One region of the Paenibacillus sp. MABNR03 genome, then DNA from elsewhere that is predicted to be linked to it. Evidence: riboswitches for the same ligand, from Rfam matches in the RefSeq annotation. Region 1 holds a riboswitch; each other region holds the start of a gene.

The links. Region 1 has a riboswitch for cyclic di-AMP ahead of AAIH57_RS08060 (3D domain-containing protein). Riboswitches for the same ligand answer to the same signal wherever they lie in the genome.
Region 2: it holds a riboswitch for cyclic di-AMP, as region 1 does, so the genes downstream of both, AAIH57_RS00060 (C40 family peptidase) here and AAIH57_RS08060 (3D domain-containing protein) in region 1, are expected to answer to the same signal.
Region 3: it holds a riboswitch for cyclic di-AMP, as region 1 does, so the genes downstream of both, AAIH57_RS11765 (hypothetical protein) here and AAIH57_RS08060 (3D domain-containing protein) in region 1, are expected to answer to the same signal.

The regions. Positions count from the first base shown of each region.
Region 1 covers NZ_JBCIYR010000001.1:1,917,089-1,924,184, reverse strand. The annotation lists gene AAIH57_RS08070 (ABC transporter substrate-binding protein/permease) at 1-1,189, shown strand, start outside; gene AAIH57_RS08065 (amino acid ABC transporter ATP-binding protein) at 1,176-1,901, shown strand; cyclic di-AMP (ydaO/yuaA leader) riboswitch at 2,172-2,375, shown strand; gene AAIH57_RS08060 (3D domain-containing protein) at 2,378-3,052, shown strand; gene AAIH57_RS08055 (polysaccharide deacetylase family protein) at 3,187-3,975, opposite strand; gene AAIH57_RS08050 (hypothetical protein) at 4,127-4,468, shown strand; gene AAIH57_RS08045 (PspA/IM30 family protein) at 4,592-5,263, shown strand; gene AAIH57_RS08040 (DUF350 domain-containing protein) at 5,361-5,762, shown strand; gene AAIH57_RS08035 (DUF4178 domain-containing protein) at 5,786-6,292, shown strand; gene AAIH57_RS08030 (DUF4247 domain-containing protein) at 6,304-7,038, shown strand.
Region 2 covers NZ_JBCIYR010000001.1:4,777-11,872, reverse strand. The annotation lists gene AAIH57_RS00070 (X2-like carbohydrate binding domain-containing protein) at 1-1,407, opposite strand, end outside; tRNA gene AAIH57_RS00065 (tRNA-Leu) at 1,731-1,815, opposite strand; cyclic di-AMP (ydaO/yuaA leader) riboswitch at 2,177-2,308, shown strand; gene AAIH57_RS00060 (C40 family peptidase) at 2,314-2,778, shown strand; gene AAIH57_RS00055 (carboxymuconolactone decarboxylase family protein) at 2,858-3,187, opposite strand; gene AAIH57_RS00050 (hypothetical protein) at 3,307-3,525, opposite strand; gene AAIH57_RS00045 (hypothetical protein) at 3,644-3,973, opposite strand; gene AAIH57_RS00040 (xanthine phosphoribosyltransferase) at 4,071-4,652, opposite strand; gene AAIH57_RS00035 (YkvI family membrane protein) at 4,857-5,915, shown strand; gene AAIH57_RS00030 (glycosyltransferase family 4 protein) at 6,019-7,096, opposite strand, start outside.
Region 3 covers NZ_JBCIYR010000002.1:702,211-709,306, reverse strand. The annotation lists gene AAIH57_RS11780 (organic hydroperoxide resistance protein) at 1-260, opposite strand, end outside; gene AAIH57_RS11775 (Nramp family divalent metal transporter) at 694-1,989, shown strand; gene AAIH57_RS11770 (HAD family hydrolase) at 2,149-2,832, opposite strand; gene AAIH57_RS11765 (hypothetical protein) at 2,980-3,378, opposite strand; cyclic di-AMP (ydaO/yuaA leader) riboswitch at 3,495-3,668, opposite strand; gene AAIH57_RS11760 (glutathione peroxidase) at 4,046-4,522, shown strand; tRNA gene AAIH57_RS11755 (tRNA-Leu) at 4,664-4,746, opposite strand; gene AAIH57_RS11750 (urease accessory protein UreF) at 5,171-5,872, shown strand; gene AAIH57_RS11745 (XRE family transcriptional regulator) at 6,141-6,344, shown strand; gene AAIH57_RS11740 (hypothetical protein) at 6,401-7,054, shown strand; gene urtE (urea ABC transporter ATP-binding subunit UrtE) at 7,077-7,096, opposite strand, start outside.

The sequences.
Region 1 (7,096 bases):
GCCTGCCTTGCAAAGTGGCCGTGTGGATCTGGTCATCTCGGGCATGACACCGACAGAGGAGCGCAAGAAAAGTATCGACTTTTCAAATACCTATTATAAATCGAAACAAGTGATTATGGTCCGGAATGAGGATAAAGACAAATATCCAACAATGACCGAGCTGGAGAATGAAAAGATCGGTGCACAAAAAGGTTCCATTCAGGAAACGATCGGACAGAAGATTCCGGGAGCCAAGCTGACTTCTCTGGATAAAATCTCGGATATTGTGCTGCAGCTGCAAACCAAACGGATCAACGCTGCAATCGTTGAGGATACCGTTGCTGCAGGTTATTTGGACGATGCGATTGGACTTGCTCCTGCAATTCCGGACGAAGAGCAGGTGGAAGCCGCAATCGGGATTCGTAAGGGAAACACGGAATTGCTGAATGCAGTTAATGGTACGCTTGAACGGCTGAAAAGCGAAAACAGAATCGATCAAATGGTTACGGAAGCCAGTCAGTTGATGGCTGACCGGGAAACCAAAACGCCAAACATTTTTGAAGTGTTCTGGCAATATAAAAGTTTTTATGCGACAGGTGTTGGTTACACCCTCTTGCTGTCTGCACTTGGCGTCATATTTGGGGTGATCATCGGATTGATCATTTGCCTGTTCCGAATGCATGACCTTGCGATCCTCCGCTGGATCGGTACTGCCTACGTTGAAGTTATTCGGGGTACGCCGATGCTGGTTCAATTGATGATTATCTATTACGGTCTTTCCCTGACCTTCGGAATTAACTTCTCGGCGCTGCAAGCGGGTATCATTACCCTTTCGATTAACAGTGGTGCCTATCTTGCCGAGATCTTCCGTGCGGGTATTCAAGGTGTCGATCGCGGTCAACTTGAAGCAGCTCGTTCCCTGGGGATGGGGAAAGGTGCAGCGATGCGGTTCATTATCCTGCCACAGGCTTTCAAAGCAGTGCTGCCTGCCATCGGTAATGAATTTGTGACCATTATTAAAGAATCGTCCATTATCTCGGTCATTGGTATGGTCGATATCATGTACCAGGCAAGTGTAGTCAAAAACATTACGTACCAAGGAATGAATCCGTTCCTTATTGCGGCAGCCATCTATTTTGTATTGACATTCATTTTGTCCAAGCTGCTGGGTCGACTGGAAAGGAAGTTGAGTGCAAGTGATAGACGTTAGACAATTACACAAATCCTATGGAAAAAACGATGTGCTTAAAGGCATTAATGTAACAATTGGCAAGGGTGAGGTCGTTGTAGTCATCGGTCCTTCCGGATCGGGTAAAAGTACCTTCTTGCGCTGCCTCAACCTGTTGGAGCAGCCGACCTCAGGCGAAATTGAGTTTGAAGGTGTGTCGATCACAGATCCCAAACACAACATTAATGCAACGCGGGAAAAAATGGGGATGGTATTCCAGCATTTTAATCTGTTTCCGCATAAAACCGTACAGCAAAACATTACGATTGCCCCAATCAAGGTTAAAAAGCAGTCAGCACAGGAAGCAAATCAGATCGCTGCAGACTTGCTCAATACCGTTGGTTTGTTCGATAAGAAGGATTCATATCCGAATCAGCTGTCTGGTGGACAGAAGCAGCGGATTGCCATTGCCAGGGCACTCGCCATGCAGCCCCATGTAATGCTGTTTGACGAGCCAACGTCTGCGCTTGATCCTGAAATGGTCGGGGAAGTGCTGGATGTAATGAAACGTCTCGCTGAAGGCGGTATGACCATGGTTATTGTCACTCACGAAATGGGTTTTGCCCGAGAAGTTGGTGATCGCATCATCTTTATGGATGGTGGCGTAATCGTGGAAGAAGGAACACCTGACGAAGTGTTTGGACACCCTAAACATGCCCGTACACGGGATTTTCTGGGCAAAGTGTTGTCATAGACTTTCCTTGAAAAGTCGACGGATAGCCTTTCATTTTTCATCATTAATCATAAATATTTAATCAAACAGCCTTGTTAACTATACCGTTAGCAGGGTTGTTTTTTGTGAGCTGCATAAGCATGGATTTACATAAAAGTAACGTTTCTGTCATTGTTGAAAGCTGCTTTTACACACCCATTTTCTGAAAAAACCTTATAAATTCAGTCTCATCATGAACTGAACATACCATTTGGTAACATTTACTACGGACCCTGGTTACAAAATTGTGATATATTGATTCTGCCGAAACTTCCTGAGCAGGAAGTGTGGAGGATGTAATGATGCAAAGCGTGTACGGGGGAAGATTGAAATTACACGCTGCTAGGGGTGAATTAGGGGTACATAACGCATCACCAATGTAACAGCGAACCTATAGGGTGGTTTCCTCCATCCGAATCCGACAACTAACTTCGCAGGCACAATGAGGGAGGAAGACCATGATTAAGAAGAGAAGTATAGCCAAAACAGCAACAGCCCTGCTGACAGCAGCAATGCTCATCCAGGCCGTTCCAGCTCACGCTGATTCTGTTCACGTGGCCAAAGAGGGGGATACCTTCTACACCTTATCGAAAAAATATGGCGTTGGACTTAACACACTTATCAAAGCTAACAATGACATTTCGCCTTACAACATTTATGGTGGTTTGAAGATTACCATTCCTGGCAAAACCAACACGGTCAAGGCTGCTGCAGCCTCTAAGAGCTCATCCGCGGCGAAGACCATCACGACAGCAAGTCTTGATGTAAATGCAGATGACAAAGTCGTTCAAGCCTGGGGTAAAACGTTCGACTATAGTAAGGCAGTAGAAGTGAAAGCAACTGCTTACTCTGCAGATGCCTCTGAAAATGGGGGATGGGGTGCTGTGGATTACTTTGGTAATCCGCTCGAATTGGGCACTATCGCCGTTGATCCAAGTGTTATTCCACTGGGAACAAAAGTACTGGTTACAGGTCACTCCCATCCGGGACTACCAAAGCAAGCATTTGTAGCAACTGCGCGTGACATTGGTGGAGCCATCAAGGGAAAACGAATTGATATTTTCATTCCTGGCAGTCAGAAGTCTGTGAGCACATTTGGTTTTCAGGACGTTGAACTTTACATTTTAAAATAATATAATCATCCACAATAAAGGTGTCCATTAGTCATGATGATCGTGACTGAAGGGCACCTTTTGTCTTGTATCTGCAAACTCAAGTTTGCGTTCGTTTGCAGATACATGTTTGTAAGTGACAGTTACTTCGGACATTATTTGCTCTTGGGCAGCTGCAGCATCTCGTCCAAGGTCACCAGATTGAATCCCCGACACCGCAACTCATCAATAATTTCCGGTAGTGCCTCTAATGTACCGGACAGGTTGGAACCCACACCGCCTCCGGCATGCTGGAGAATGATGGAACCCGGCTTGACCGCAGATAACACATTTTGCTTCACCTGGTCCTTGTTAAGACCTTTCCAATCCAGTGAATCCACGTTCCAGTTTACGATACTGTACTGCTGTCTGGCGGCCCATTGCAGCTGTTTTTCGTTAATGTCCCCGTATGGAGGACGAATCATCTTCGGTGTGTACCCGGTCAGTTTATGAATAATGTCGCCGGTATGTAGGATCTGTTTACGAAAAGCGTTGAGAGACAGCTTACTGAATTCAGGGTGGTTGTAACTATGGTTTCCAACAATATGGCCTTCCCTAACGATTCGTCTGACGAGGTCGGGATGTTTCTCAGCGCGGTTGCCCACAATGAAAAAAGTAGCCTTTACTTTGTATTTTTTCAATATATCCAGCACCTGTGGGGTGAACCTTGGATCAGGCACATCATCAAAAGTCAGTGCCACTTGTCTGGTAGAAGGGCCATTGGTTTTGAATGTGTCCGCATATTTCTGCCTTAGCTGACCCAGTGTCAGCTGTTCATCTTCAGATAGATCGGGTTTTGCAGCAGGCAGACTGTCCGGAGCTGAATTAGCCCATAGATGTCCAGGAGAATAACTTCCACTCAGGATCAGGACCAGCATGGAAAGTACGATGAGGCGAATTCGCATGATACAGCCTCCTTCTCAAAATTGCGTTCTCTTTGGTATGCCCTTGGCGTTGGTTCATTATGCATGATGTGAGAAGTTTCATTGTCCAATCTGATCCATTGGGTTCATAATTCCACCATTACATATACACACATAAAGGATGGGTGGACTAATGAATGCTTATGATTTAAATACGGTTCGTTTACAGGTAATTGATGCAGGAGAGGATAAGATATTTTTGGTCACTGGTGGGAAAGCTCATATTGGGGCTGTAGCAACCTTTTATCCGGAACGTGAACGGGTGGTCGGGACTGCAATCCACATTCCGGGCCATAAGGAACAGGAGCTATGCGAGCGGCTTGCACGCAAGGCTGCGAATCATCTCAAGGTAACCGTGACTGTTGTAATGGGCATTCATTTCGACGCCATTACACGCATGCAGATTGATGAGATCGTGCTGACGGCAGAAAAGCTGCTGGACGATCATTTAAACCAGGCAGATGTAAAAACATAGTAGATTTTGGAAGGCAGAGCATCGTGTTTTAAACTTTTTTTTGGTAAAATTGAAACGAGTGAAAGATTACCACGTATGTATGTTTATATACAAGATGTAATATCGACTAGGAGGAATACCATAATGTCCATGTTCAAACGTTTACGTGATTTAACGATGTCTAACATTAATGCCATTATTGACAAGGCAGAAGATCCAATCAAGATGACGGATCAATATATCCGTGATATGCAGGAAGATTTGGAAGATGCCGAGAAAGCTGTAGCTCAACAAATCGCTATTGAGAAAAAATTCAAGCAGCTGTTCGAAGAACAGGAAGCTTTGGTGAAGAAGCGTGAGGAGCAAGCTCATACTGCAGCACGTGCACAGAACATGGATCTGGCACGCCGGGCTCTGGAAGAGAAAAAAGCGGCAGAAGTGAAAATGGCGGAATACAAAACAAGCTATGATCAGAACAAAGCATCTGCAGACAATCTGCGCGGCAAGCTGGATGAGATGCGCAAGCAATTGACACAGATGAAAAACAAACGTGAGACATTGGTTGCACGTTACAACGCTGCCAAAGCTCAAACTGAAATCAACAAAGCATTGAACGGATTCAGCTCCGACACGGCTAGTGCGGGCATGAAACGCATGGAAGAAAAAATGATGCAGATGGAAGCACAGGCAGAAGCCAGCAATGAGATGTCGTCCAAAGGAAAATCACTGGATGAAGAGTTTGAGAAACTCGGCAAGGATCAGGCCGTTGAGGATGAACTGGCTGCGCTCATGAAGCAATACGAAAATAAGAATTAAACCTTGCACCTGAAGCAAGGTTCATCAGCGGAGGAGAGACCAACGTTTCTCCTTCGCTTTTAAATGCGGTTCATGTTGATATGTGGGGGCTGTGTAAATGGATTTGAACATTTTGGCGATGCTGGTCTGGACTTTATCTGGTTCGGTTTTGCTTTTTGTTTTGATGTATGTGGACTCGTTGTTTACGAAGTATAAGGATTTTGCAGAAGTTAAAGCGGGGAACATGGCGGTTACGACACGGATGGTCATGAAGCTGTTTGCTCAAGGGTATGTACTTGCGACTTCCATTTCGACAGCAGGTCATCTGGGTGAAGCATTGCTGGTATCCGTTGTTTCATTTGTCATCCTGCTTATTCTGGAGAGTGTAGTGCACTTTATGATTCGCAAGTGGGCCAATCTGGATCTGGACACGGGAATACAACAAGGGAAGACAGGGTACGGTTTGTTCTCCGGTGCTCTGCATATCGTGGGTGCATTAATTATTGCAGCTTGTTTATAAGATAATGAACGGGAGTAATGGGTATGAGTGTATGGAAACGGATTAAAGGGATTCTGGCTAAGCCCGAACCGCCGCAGGCGGAGAAAACGATGCTGGATCTTGCACCTGGTGACATCTGTGAAGTCTCACTTGTAACATATGAAGTCGTGGGACGGGTGCATCACCGTGCGCGAAGAGCAGTGGTGCTAACCTTGCAGGATGGCACAACCATTAGACATTTGCATGTTGAAGAAAGAGAAATGACACATTACGCCCTCTATACACCAATTGACGGCCGTCTTGACGCACCGGATGAGGTGCCGACGCTGCTCGATCTGGATGGACGCGCCTATCATCTGGAGGAAGAATATGGAGGAATGGTTACCACAGCAGGCAGGACACCTTATGGTCAGGGTGGGGAGCAATTGGTTTGGCAGTACCAGTCCGATGATAATATGCTTCTGCGTGTGGAATGGCAAGACAGAAGATTTACTCTGTATGAAGGTGAGTCCATTCTTCCTGCGGATATCAAAGTGATTCGTTCGAGCTAGGAGAGGTTCCAATGAAAAAGCGCATGGCACTTGGATTAAAATTAATGCTGGTCCTCAGCCTTGTCATGTCCCTGTTGTCCGCGTGCGGGATGCCTTCCGTTCAGGACACTTATCCGCTTGAGTCTGTAAGTGGCAGTGGCAATACAACATCGTATGTGTATCGGGCTGCCGACCGCTCTGTTCCTGAAGTTGCACAGGAGTTATCCGAAGAGCGTAGACCTGATCAGATCTCGGCGGAAAATGAAGAGCGGATGTTCCTGGTATATCAGGACCAGTATTATCATTTGCAGCAAGATCCAAACAAGAAGGAAGACACCTTAATTGAAGTGGATTCCAAGGAATATGTTCGGCAGAATTACGATTCCTCTTTTCTACAAGGATATTTGACCGCAACGCTCATAGGCAATTTGTTTGATTCCTTTGGCGGAAGCGGGTACGGAAAGTACAGAGGATATACAGATCGTGATACGTACAAACCGAATCAAGATACTTATCGTGCACCAACAAGCAATGACAAAAAGGCTGCTCCGCCAATTACAGTAGACCGAAAAGGGTCGATTACCCGGCGGGGAGGGGATACCGATACAAGTGTAGGTTCAGGCGGGGGCTTGTTTAGCCGCAAAAAGGAACCGAGCACGGGTACGGTTGAACGGAATAAGAGTGGAGGCTTGTTTGACTCACCAAAAAGCTCTTATAAGAAACCCAAAACGAGGGTAGGCGGGGGACGCATCAAGAGGCGAAGGTAATCATGATTCGGCACGTCTGAACAATCCATACAGAACAGCCACGAGGTAAGGCAGAATG
Region 2 (7,096 bases), 1.9 Mb from region 1:
CCAATCCCCGTTATAGCGCATGCCCGTATCATCGTCATTCACAGTTGATGTTCCACTCAGTGCTGTTACTTTCAGCATCCGTGAAGCATGAGGCTCCAATAAACCGCTGCTGAATTCCTCGTTAAATGTACCCAGTTCAGAGTGGCTCCACAGATCACGGACCGATGCGGGGCCTTCCAGGCCAATATCACTCCAGTTGACATTGACCTCAGCACTTCGGTTGCCCAGATTAAACAAGGCTACACTGTAGGTCCCATCTCCATTATTGGCATACCATACCTGCTGCTTCGTATCGATCGAGACCGGATGAGCCGGACGCCCAGCCTGATTAACGGCAATCACTTCATCGTTCGTTAGCATTTCCAGTCCATAGCTGTCCAGTCTGGTCATGTCATTTCCTGTATATAAGGGTGCAGAAGAGATCGCCCAGAACGTCATCGCGGTCTTCCGCTCATCCTTAGTGAGCCCATCCATAGAGCCATTGCCAACGTTTAGCGAATCAAAATCGTTCCACCCGCCGGGGCCTGCATCCCGCCACCAAAGCGCTGCGATCGGAAACAGACGTGCAATATTAGCCCACTGCGTCAAACCCACATTACTGTCGTATGCTTCGACATCCCAGTCGATACGCCAGCCGTTGGCGTGTTTTTTCCAGAAATCCACGTAGTTGTGGTCCAGTGCCCATGAAAGCTCGAACCAGATATTATGTCTTGCCAAAGCCTTGGACCAGGCCTCCACATCTCCTCGTGCATCCCGGCTCAAATTGTTGATTCCCGAACCTGGGGTCACACTGTCGAATTTGACAAAGTTAATACCCCACTTGCCCAGAAGATCGGCGATGGAATCGATGTATTTCTGAGCACACGGATTCGAGAAATCAATCTTGTAGGTATAGGCATTCCAGGCATCCATCACCGTGAGCGGCTGGTATGCGATGTCCTGCATCCGGCATGCTCCACCCGTCCCGTAGATCTCCAAATTTTTATTGTACGCATCAATGGATAGTCCAGGGATCAGATAGATCCCGATCTTCTGACCATTGTTATGAACATAGTCAATAACCTCCTGAAATCCGTTCGGATACAGCGCAGCGTTAGGGATCGGTCTTCCGTATTCGTCATTGTCTCCATTCCATCCCGCATCAATGTTGATATATTCATAGCCATGGGCTTGCAGCTTCTCGCGCATGGCATCCGACTGCTTCTTAATGCTCTCTGCGGATATCCATTTCACTGAAGGGTCATACACCTGCATACTGTAACTGCTCCAGCCCATATACGGTTTCTCGGCCAATGCTGCATCCGCCGCTTCGGCTACATGATCTTTTGTTCCTGTAAAACCAAACTGTACTGCTGCCATGATGAACACCAGAAGAACCATTGCCATCCTTTTCCCTATTCGTTTCAAATCATCCCTACCCCCTCTGAAATGTGAATTCAAGTCATTCATGATAGCGCTTTCCTTACGAGAAGAGAATAGTGGATGTACTACTTCCGGGATAGGTACAATTCGGCATTTTGCGTACATTTCACCTTGATTACGGGGCAAATCAGCCATAGAACAGACATTTTTCCTTTTACCTCAGGTATAGACCAAAATGAATTATCTTTTGTTACGCCTCAATCAAGTGGCAAATCCTCAATAGAGTTGGGAGTTCCGTTCCTCAAAAAAGACATAAAAAAAGGTCTCTCGCAGGCGTTAGCCTAACGAGAAACCTTTTCCTCTTATGATGCGGTCGAGAGGACTCGAACCTCCACGGGGGGTTAGCCCACACGGACCTGAACCGTGCGCGTCTGCCAATTCCGCCACGACCGCATATGGTATATCTCCGGGATAATCTATCGCGGCGACAAGAAATAATATATCATGTGGAATTCATAGTGTCAACACTTAAAATAAATGGATATATCACAAAGGCATATAGAGAGCGCTGAAGTCAGAATGACCTCACTTTACATGTCGGAAACGAATCGTCTCTTCTCTTTTTACTCCAATCAAAATATTTGTCCAAATTCTCCCCTGTTGAAACACAAATTACTTTTTTGTCATCATAAATAATCATTCGGAACTACTCTATTCTGCAAAAAGTCTTGAATTCCGTTAACATTGAAGGAGGAAGAAACGTTTGACAATTACGCATTTATGCAATATAGTTTCAAAAGGTTACAAAAACTTAATTATTCAATTGCCGAGTTTCATGTTTGAAAACGGGGGAACCATTTTGGGTGAATTATTCTTATACATAGGAAATATAGGGAACCTTCTACCGAACCCTTAGCTAACTCCGTAGGCATCGAAGGGAGAACATTGATTTTGAAAAAGCTTATCATTTCTATTTTTGGAGCAGCCGTTCTATTTACATCCGGTGCAGCAAGCACTGAGGCAAACAGTATCAACACCGTCGTTAACAGCATGACTGGCATACCTTACAAGTGGGGCGGCACGACGCTGGCCGGTTTTGATTGCTCTGGGTTTATGAGATATATTTTTGAAAAATATAGTATTGAATTACCACGTACATCACAACAGCAAGCCAAAGCAGGTACTCCGGTATCCAAAGCGAATCTGCGGACAGGTGATCTGGTGTTTTTCAACACTTCAGGCAAAGGCATTTCACACACAGGCGTATACATTGGTGGCGGACAGTTCGCTCATGCCTCCAGCAGCAAAGGTGTCAGCATTACCAAATTAGCAAATCCGTATTTTAACACACGTTACGTTACCGCACGCCGGGTAACTGGACAATTTATGTATAACAAGATGCTCGGAAAAATATAAGTTGGACAAAAAACAGGCTCCGGATCAATCCAGGGCCTGTTTTTCTGTCTTGCTATGCTTACTCATTCTCAAGGAGAACCTAGTGCAATGCTTTTTGTACACGCATTGCGCCTTGTGACAGCGCGTGACCGCCACCAACGGCTCCTGCTACCGCTACCGTCTCCATAATTTCCTGGTCGGTTGCACCCTTTGCACGGGCCTCTTCCACATGGTAAAACGTACATACCTCGTTATTGGCAAACAATCCGATTCCGAGAGCAATCAGCTGCTTGGTTTTAGCATCAATGGCACCTGACTGAAAGCATTCCCCGGTAAACTCATGGTACGATTTCACCACCCCAGGCAACGCGTTGCTTAATTCTCCAATCTGATCCTTATAAGCATGAACCTTATCATTCATCAATGTCATGGCTATTGCACATCCTCTCAGCTGATATGTTACCTTCTCGCTGTACCTATCTTCTCTCCCGAGTGGTGCAATTATGCCAAAACATCCATGGTAATTCCATGCATCGGACCGGGTCTCTTTTATTCACTGAGCGGGCTTTGACGCGGTTCGCTAAAGAGCTGATAACGATAGTTACGATCCAACTTGACCACGCGTCTGTTCTGGCGGCGGATGAGCACCTGTTCCCCATCCCAGGCAACGACAATCCCGGTTACATCGTTGGATTCCAGCCCGTCCCGTATCACTCTTACTTTTTCACCCGATAAGCGCAGTGCATCCAATTCTGCATCACTAATCATGTCTATGGCTCCTATGTTCCAAATTTATTTACAAAAAGAGACCTAAATGAAAAGTCATTTAGGTCTCACGTGACTGTATTGGACTGTCATGTCATTCGAAAAATGTCCCGACTGAAAGTTACCGCTGCGCGTGCTCTTTGCTGTCGTTCTTCTCGAACCAAAAATCAAGCACTTTGGCGGACATCACACGTTCTTCAAGGTACTCCACTTGATGCGGTGTAAATTGTTCTTTCCAAGAGAAGGACAACTCTTCGCACAAGCCTACAATTGTCAGCAACTCTGACCAGGCAACATAGCGTTTGTACCAGAAAAATTGAGGATGTTCAATCATATAGGGATAAAGGTCATCGAATTCCGTATGTTTACAATCCAGGGCACGTTCAAAATGAACTTTCGACTCCGCCAGCTTTTCAATAAAGAATTGTTCTGATGCCGGTTGGTTCCCCATGGTGTTGCCTCCTCTCCCTAACATAACCCCATTATAAATGAAATCCGCGGTCATGCAAAGGCATTGTTCAAAAAATAGGCCCTTTTCCTTGAAACTGTCACATTTCGTTATCGTCGAATTGCACGGTCCCATCGTTCAGTGAACGAATGCGCACCAAGGCTTCAACCGGTATGCCCTGTTCGCGGATGGTGCGTGCTCCTGCCTGAAAACATTTCTCGACAACCACGCCGAATCCGACGAGCTCCGCGCCCGAACGCTCGATAATTTTAATGACACCGCGGGCAGCATCTCCGTTGGCGATGATATCGTCTATAAACAAAATACGGTCATTCTCATGAATGTATTCGCGGGATACCATAATATCAGTTACAATCCCTTTGGTAAAGGAAGGTACGCGTTCACAGTAGGCATCAGGATCAGCCAGAAGCGTCTTTTTGCGACGGGCAAATACAAGCGGCACCCCAAGTTCATGAGCGGCGGCAAATGCAACCGGAATCCCTGAAGACTCTACCGTAATGACCCGGGTCACTCCACTTTCACGAAAACGAGCAGCAAACTCGCGCCCCATCTCCATCGTCAAAGCAGGATCAATCTGATGATTCAATAATCCGTCCAGCTTCAGCACCTGATCCGAGATGACTACGCCTTCTTGTAAAATTCGTTGTTTCAATACTTCCATGATTTGACCTCCCAAGCCTATCCTATGAGGTAAAAGTATCATAGATAAGGCTGTCAGTTCAAGCGAAATCGCCTTTCCCCCAACTTTAGCCCGGATAAGGAACGTAAAGCTTCTCCCGATTGTCATGAGTTTCCAGAGTCAAGCATACCTTGTACCATGGTACCCGCATGTCCAAACTATTCAGGGGCCTGAGAGGGGAAACGCATGAAACAGGCATTCCGGGTGCTGCAGATCGCATTTACATACATCGGAACGGTTGTAGGAGCCGGCTTCGCGACAGGGCAGGAAATATTGCAGTTTTTTACCCAGTATGGCAAATGGGCCACCGTCACCATCGGCTTATCCACCATGCTCTTTGTCTGGCTGGGCACCAAAATGATGCTGATCGCCCATGATACGGGCTCCCGCTCTTATGAAGATCTTAATAAGCATTTGTTCGGGCACAAGGCAGGCAAATGGATTACCTGGTTAACACTTTTGATTCTCATTGGTGTAAACAGTGTAATGCTTGCCGGAGCAGGCTCGGTCTTCGTGGAGCATCTTGGACTGCATTACCAGACTGGTTTGATCCTCACGATTGTGGGAACATACCTGCTTCTTGGACGAGGTATCAAAGCCATACTGCAAATGAATAGCATTGTGGTTCCGATGATGCTCCTGTTGTCCTTGCTTATGATTACAAGCACCATACACCATCCTGGTGCTTTACGGTTTATTACGCTGACTACAGATGCCCATCCTGTACAGGTGTGGCTTTCTCCACTATTGTATTCATCCTTCAATCTGGTACTGGCCCAAGCCGTCTTGGTGCCGGTAGGCAATCAGATCCGCAATCGTAACGTGCTGAAGTGGGGCGGTGTATTCGGCGGAATAGGCGTAGGCTTCATGCTTCTTGCCGCCCACTTCGCCATGTCAGCCCAGGTGCCCGGTATCATGCAATTTGAGATTCCAATGGGGAGCATTGCCTTCCAACTTGGATGGGCTGTGCAATCCGTGTATGTAACTCTGATATTCATGGAAATATTCACTACATTCGTCGCAGATATCTATGGCATGACCCTTCAGCTTGGTCAGCACTTGCAAGTCCACCCCAGATTAATAACATTAACCATTATGCTGCTGTGCTACTCACTCAGCCAGTTTGGTTTCAGCTCCCTTTTATCCATTCTGTACCCGATTTTCGGGAGTCTTGCTCTATTCTGGGCCGGAAGGTTGGTAACCGACCGCTGGGGCAGTTTTCGCGCGAGGCATAAAAATTTGTAACTTGCAATCTATAACTGAAATCCGTTGATCGATAATACGCAGATTATCAAGACCAAAAGCCGCTGTTTTTCACAGCGGCTTCATCCCTTTATTTTTGATGAATCTATTCCTTGTTCGCATATTGCAGGTACATTTTTTTCAGTTCGTTAACCGATCTGCCTAAAGAGTAATGCGTCTTGGCTTTCTCACATGCCGAGCGTGCAAGTTCGTAGCGATACGAGGGATCCAGCATGACTTTCTCCAGCGCCTCAGCAAGTGCTGACGGATCCTCTGGAGGCACCAGCAGCCCGTTGCTGCCGTTCTCGATCTGTTCGGGTATTCCGCCCACATCGGTGCCTATAAGGGCAAGGCAGCTCAGTGCTGCTTCGGCAAATACGGATCCGAATGCCTCCGCACGGGAAGGAAGTACGAATATATCAAAGAATGGCATGAATTCCTCAGGATGCAGCGTGTATCCGTAAAAAATGGTTTCGTTATATATGCCCAGCCGCTGTGCCAACTCTTCCAAATCAGGTCGAATCGGACCATCCCCGATAATATGCAAAACATAGTCATGTCCCCGCCCTTTGAGTTCCGCGCACGCTTTGAACAAAATATCAAGTCCTTTGGCAGGAACAAGTCGGCACACTGTTACCAGTTGTGGAATGGCATTGTCATGAGGAATGGGTTTGAAGCGTTTTTCATCGAAACCGTTCGGAATAATGCCAATCACGTCGGGCTGCTTCACATAGGGTGTCAAATACCGCCTAAATGAATCCGAGACGGTTAACAGTCGCTCTGCCTGATGCTCAAGTTCGCCGTATATGGCGAGCAGAAACTGATGTTCCAGACCGTCCGGCTCAATTCGACCATTCAGGATCAGCTCCCGCTCATAACTTGAGTGAATGGTCTGAATAAGCGGTGTATCTGGAAATACATTCTTCATGGCCAGACCTGCAATGGGGTGGTGAGCATGAATCAAGTCGTAGGGTTTCTGAATGCGCAGTTTAGTCCACCATAAATAATCACGGTACGTCTGCATATATTTTTGAACGACCGGACTCTCCTGATATAGGGTCCAATCGAACGTTTCGAACTGCACGTCCTCTCTGCCCTTGTTGCGGATTCGCTTCGGCAGCGAGAACAGGTCCATCTCCCACCTCGGAGTTGTAAACCTCTCCTGCATATACGGTATCATAGAG
Region 3 (7,096 bases), on a different contig from region 1:
TCTTTTCCAATGGATACATTACTTGTTACAACCACATCTTCCAGTTTTACGCCAGCCTTGCGCGCTACGTTTGCAAGAGCACTTTCGTAACATGCACCATATCCCGCTGCAAAGAGCTGCTCAGGGTTCGTACCTTCTCCACCGGAGCCGCCCAGCTCTTTTGGCATTTTGAGATCGTGTTTGAGCACACCATCCGATGATGTCACTGAACCCGTACGTCCACCTTTGACTGTTGCTGTTGCTGTATATAAAGCTTCCATTAGAAATCTCTCCTTCACTCCAATATTTTTGCTGCCTACACTTCAATTTAAACTTCTGGCTCATTTTGAAACGTTTGCTGGTTACAATCAGTTTCTGCATCCGTGCCCTTTTCATGCATCTGCCTTCCATCTCGATATCGTCATATATTATTTGGGGCATAAATTTGTAAACTTCCCAAGGTTGGGTAATATACTAAAGGCCGTTTCCCTTTTCAGTTCATTTTGTCCATCTACATAAAAGTTGCACTAGACAAAAATTATTGAATGAGTACAATGTAAGTAACGACATATATTTTCAGACATATCAAATGAAAGCTTCCCGCCTTCATCCTCGGAATATCAATACAATCAATATTAAAAAGTCAGGTGATTATGCATGAGCAAAAAAAATCCATTCAACTCTGCTTCGGCTGAGCCGTTGGCTGCAGCAGGCATGGCTCCTTCACTCGGGGAAGCCCACAGCTCCATGAAGGTTCCGAAAAACGCCGCCTGGTGGAAAAAATTCCTCGCCTTTGTCGGCCCCGGTTATCTGGTCGCTGTTGGTTATATGGACCCGGGTAACTGGGCAACAGATATTGCCGGTGGTTCACAATTCGGCTATACCCTTTTATCCGTCATTTTGATCTCAAATCTTATGGCAGTGGTACTGCAGTCACTCGCTGGCAAGCTCGGTATTGTTACAGGACGGGATCTGGCTCAGGCTTGCCGCGAGCGGTTCAGTATGCCGGTTGTTATGATGTTATGGGTTTTGTGTGAACTGGCCATTGCAGCTACCGATCTGGCCGAGGTCATCGGTTCAGCCATCGCGCTGAAGCTGCTGTTCAACATCCCCATGTTATACGGCGTCATTATTACGGCCGTGGATGTCCTGCTTATCCTTTTGCTGCAAAATAAGGGATTTCGCGCATTGGAAACGTTGGTTATCGTGCTGATGGCAACCATTGCCCTGTGCTTCGGGATTGATCTGTTCCTTGCCAAACCGGATATGGGCGGAGTACTCACCGGATTTGTACCAAGTGCCGAGATACTGCAAAATCCAGCGATGCTCTATATCGCCATCGGTATTATCGGAGCAACGGTCATGCCGCATAATCTGTATTTGCATTCTTCCATCGTACAGACTCGTCAGATCGAACAGACGCCTCAAGGAAAAAGAGAAGCTATCCGGTACTCCACCATGGATTCAACCATCGCGTTGACGCTGGCCCTGTTTATTAACGCAGCCATACTCATCGTGTCCGCAGCTGTATTTCATAGTGCAGGCATGACTCAGGTTGCTGAGATCACAGATGCTTACCACCTGCTTACACCACTGCTGGGCACGACCATTGCAAGCATCCTGTTTGGTGTCGCCCTGCTGGCGTCAGGTCAGAACTCTACACTAACAGGCACACTCTCCGGACAGATTGTCATGGAAGGTTTCCTGAACATTCGGATTCCGGCTTGGCTGCGCCGCTTGGTGACCCGATTAATTGCCATCATCCCTGCTGTTATTGTGACCGCCATCGCCGGGGAGCACGGAACGGAAGAATTGCTGATATTGAGCCAGGTGATCCTATCGTTGCAGCTGCCATTTGCGGTCATTCCACTCGTGATGTTCACAAGTGACAAAAAAAGCATGGGGGCATTCGCCAACAAACTGTGGCTCAAAATCGTCTCCTGGATCATCGCTGCCGTGATCGTTATCCTAAATGTCTATCTGATCATCCAGACCATTATGCTGTTCTAATAAGAGGGAACAGGGTCCCGGTAGCCGGATGTCAACTCAAAAAAGGCTGATCTCCTCAAGTAGCTATACTTGAAGCGATCAGCCTTTTATAATGCCGTACATTTGCCTTGTCCACAATTTGATGACGCTCGCTAGGCTTCTATAAATATACTTTACCCGCTATTCTTCATTAGACACGAGTAAAGGAATTAGCTGTTCCAAACTTTCGATCGTCCAGTCCGCGTGCTCCTGACCCTCCAGTTCAGGCTGAAACCGTCCATAACCCTGCAGGATCCGAATTGTTCGCATCCCCAGCTTCTTGGCAGGAATGATATCGTTATCAATCCGGTCTCCAATCATTACAGCTTCCCCGGGCTCGCATCCAGCCTGTTTCAGGGCCACTGCATACAGCTCCGGGTCCGGCTTGGATACGCCTTCTTCTGCCGAACAGGCCAGTACATCGACGTACCTGCGCAAACCATAACTCTCCAGTCGCTCAGCTGTCCCCGGGCTCTGGTTGGCAATAATGCCAATCCGATAATGGCGTGACAACTCCTTCAGCACAGCATCAGCAGCAGCGAAAGGCTTCTCCAGCTCCTTCCGGAACTTCAGCTTCTCCTGAATCTGCTCCCTATGACGTTCATCACTAATTAATGTCCGAATCGCTACCTTCATGGGCCACTGCTCATATTTACGGTAACAGGAGGCGAATATCTCTCGCACCATCTCAATCTTCACCGGATATCCAAGTGAACAGGCTTCTCTTACGAACTGCCCGATAATATCATCTACCGGCTCCCATTCGTCTACCAACGTGTCTCCTACATCAAAAAACAACCACTTTAATCCACGTACATCCGGCACGCCTATTCCTCCTTGTTAGCCATGAACGCAACCTTGATCAATAAAAAAGAAGACCCATCATCATGCATGAGTCTCCTCAGAATTCCATTTTTCCATAAATTCAATTATAACAGGCACCTCACACCGGATCAATCGGCAGTCATCACATTAACCATTGAGCAAAAAGCCAACCTCTCCATTGAGGGAATATACAATCCGGTCTGCTCCCATTCCACGGTAAATCCCTTTGGGATGGCTCTGTTCGGTGATCACGCATAGCGATTTCGAGGTCCATGAACGGCAGATCTGCAAATACCTGCAGGTCAGGTTCAGACTGTTCTCAAAAATAAAAACGTTGCCTACGCTGGACTGCGGCAGAAACCATTTCTGCGCTTCCGCAGTATTCATGCGGATCACGTTCTCCACTCCGATTCTCCGGAGTTTCCGCTCTTCCCCTGCACTGTTGGTCAGAACGGCAAACGACATTTTTTTGTACATCAAAAGCTTGATAAACTTGCGCCCCGCTTCATTCGGTGCAGTTACTAAAATCATCTCATTATCCATCATTCGTTCCTCCCTTGGCGTGAAAAGACAACAAAAAAGAAGCGTGGGGGACCAAGGCCTCCCCGAACGCTTCTTAAATAACCCATGACGAAGACGCCATGAATATGCGTACGGCTTGTTGCCTCTCCCTTTAACGCTTACGAGGTTAGCTGACGGATTCGGGCGCGAGAGTCGCCCTATTTCCGGCTTGCACCGAAAAATTCACCCCATGGACCAGCTGCATTGCACAGCCATTCCGATTGGTTCCCCCGTTTCCCACCCATGAATGAATGGAAACTCAGCGATTAAAACATCGTTCCAGTTTCGTGTATTGATCAGAGCGATATTATCGTTTGTTTCGTTTTTCATGTTAAGTTTAATTGAAATAGAAATTACGATATGAATCATACACCCGCGCCATGTTGGTGTAAAGTCTGTACAGATCACCGAAATGACGAATTTATGCCATTACTTATTAATAATAGCGCTTACAACATTCCCATTCTCCATCCATCTCGATAAAGCTCACTAATTCTCGTCTTTATGAAAAATGTCTGGAATTTAAGGATCATTTAAACATCCAATAAAGGGGAAATATCTTTTTATTAATTTTGCATTATCTAATTGTAAACAATATAATATAAGTATACGAATAATGAACTCAACTATTATTATATGGAGGCGATACATCATAACCGTTTATGACTACAAAGTCACCACCCTTCGGGGACAGGAAGTGGAAATGTCCGAATATCGCAACAAGGTGCTGCTGATTGTAAATACGGCGAGCAAATGCGGACTGACCCCGCAATTTGAAGGTCTGCAGGAACTCTACGACAAATTCAAAGATCGTCAGTTTGAAGTATTGGGATTTCCGAGTAACCAGTTCGCCCAGGAAAAAGGATCATCCGATGATATTGCCGAGTTTTGCCAGATGAATTACGGTGTAAGCTTTCCCATGTTTGAGAAAATCGACGTGAACGGCTCAAGCGCTCATCCTCTCTTCCAACATCTGACTACAGAAGCACCGGGACTGCTCGGCTCCAAAGCCATCAAATGGAACTTTACCAAATTCCTTGTCGATCAGGACGGACGTGTCGTGAAGCGTTATGCTCCAAAAACGACTCCTGACCAAATTCAGGCAGATATCGAGAAGTTGTTGAAATAAAGGCACCACACAGCGGCCATCATCAGCACAGAACCCCAGGAAGTCAGGTTCTACTGGGGATGGCCTTTTTTACGCTATCTACAAACGCAAAAAAAAGAGGCTTTCCTCCATCGGAAAACCTCTTCTTATCGTACTTTATGATGCGGTCGAGAGGACTCGAACCTCCACGGGCATACGCCCACTACCCCCTCAAGATAGCGTGTCTGCCATTCCACCACGACCGCATGTCGTAAATAATCGGCAACAAAAATGATTATACAGGGTTATGATATAAAAGTAAAGCACTTTCTAAAAAGTGTCATTCTCCTGTGTTTTTTCTCCAAATATCGGTTCTTATCGTCATGATCGCTTACCGATTGCATACATTAAATTTCAAATCATTTTCCATCTATATTCATGTAATTTAGCATCCCAATAAGATGATCTCTCGAGTCCCCATCCCTTTCCCTACATTTACATTACCTAAAAAGTTATGTATGTTAACATTTAAATTGTTTTAACCGAATTCCAAAGATTTTATTGACAAAATACGGATATTTATGTGAATATATATATCATATAATTCGGATTTAAAAGCATAAGAGGAACCAAAAAGGAGTATAAATGTTATTTAATATAACATTTAACGAACGTAGGAGGCGAAAGACCGTGAACCGTGGGAATAAGCTGCTCGATTATGTTAAACTGCTTGATTCCTCCATCCAGGTCGGAGGGTTTACCCATTCCTTTGGTATGGATGTGCATATCTCTGAAGGTAGTATTCGAAATGCTGCAGATCTGGAATCCTTTATGCGCTGCCAGCTGCACCCCAGCATTGTTCGACTTGAAGGTATGGCAATCAAGGGCATCTACAGTGCAACAGATCATAACGACACATGGCGAACGGCTCTCATTGACAAATTGGTTCACGTTCAGCGAACTCCTGCTGATCTAAGGGATCAAGCCACCGCCATGGGCAAAAGACTGATCAAGCTGGCCCGGGCTCTTCATCCCTGGATTGAATTCAGCCAGCTCGAACACACCCTTGCCAAATACGAGTCTGTAGGCTGCCTCTCCACTGTTCACGCCTGGATCAACCACCACCTCGAAATCCCCGTCGAGGAAGCGGTCATGGGTTATTTGCACTCAGCCATGAGTGCATGTATATCCGAAGCATCTAAAGTCCTCCCTCTGGATAATGATACTACGCAGGAACTGCTGGTTCGCCTGGCCGCAGACCTGGAGCATGAATGGAATACCGTTAGCGCCTCTGCTGCGGATGGACCGGCACAGCCAACCTCAATGTCCATGAAATCGTTGTTCCCCAGCTTCCATATGCTTGGCGCAGGGCTTCATGCCTACCGGGCCTAACCCCGTTCACCCCAAGACACTCGCTTCCTCACACTTCCTCGGACGATAAAAAAGCACGCAGCAACCTCCTTGCTGACGTGCTTTTTTGTCATTCTCCCTAGTCTTATACACGTTTTTACGTCATTAAATGACACAAAAACACTAAAATTTATCATTTTATAATTGTTACATGACGTAATTACGTATATAATAAGATACACAGCTCGTATCTTCCATTATTTCACACAACCGGAGGCGGGTTGAATACTTCGATAAGGGGTGAACCCTTTTGAACAAAAAGAAACCCGTGACTCCGTTCGGATGGGCCATCAAACGACGCCTGACTGAGCTTCAGATGGATCAAAAAACCTTTTGTGAACAGCACGGCATCCCGCCGTACCGTTTATCCAACCTCATTCATGGCACACGAAAAGCAACCCGGTTCCGAAACCAGGTCGCAGAGCTATTGCAAATTCCGGATGAACTGCGATGACACGCCATTACCATGCCGCCCCTATCCTTTAACTGATTGCCAAGGAGGGCCCATTCATGAGCTACTTTACGACTGACCTGGAAAGATTGTCCTTCCATTCCATACGACATCAACTCATTATCGTCGACCGCAACTGGAGAATCCGCAGCTGCAATACCGCATGGCAAAATGGACTTGGGCAATTGTATTCGGAACAGAATAGATCAGACATCTACCGTTTGTCTTCCGAAACGTTTCATTATCTTCATCTGCTTCAGACATGGGCAGCTTATGAGGAGAGAACGAGAATCGAGGCAATCATCCAGCATTTTGAGAAGACTCAGCACTCCTTTGACCATTGCCATACATACGACATATCCTTGCAATTTGCGAACCTGGACATAAGGTGGTTCCGTCTGGAACTAACGCCTCTGCCCCAGTCAGATCCTTCGCTTCCGATAGAACTTGCCCTGATTGCGCACACAGACATCACGGAGCAGAAGCAGATCGAACAGCAGCTGAAGCAAGCTCTGTCAGAGGTGCGCACACTACGCGGACTGCTTCCCATTTGCGCGGTCTGCAAACAAATCAAGGATGAACAAGACATCTGGAATTCAGTTGAAAGTTACCTGGAGAAACACACGCACGCCGAATTTACGCACGACATCTGTCCAGACTGCATTCGACGCCTATACCCTAAGTACTCCAATATTTTGGACAAACGATCATGACCGGGACCAGACACACTCCGGTTTATACCGACAGATGGTGTT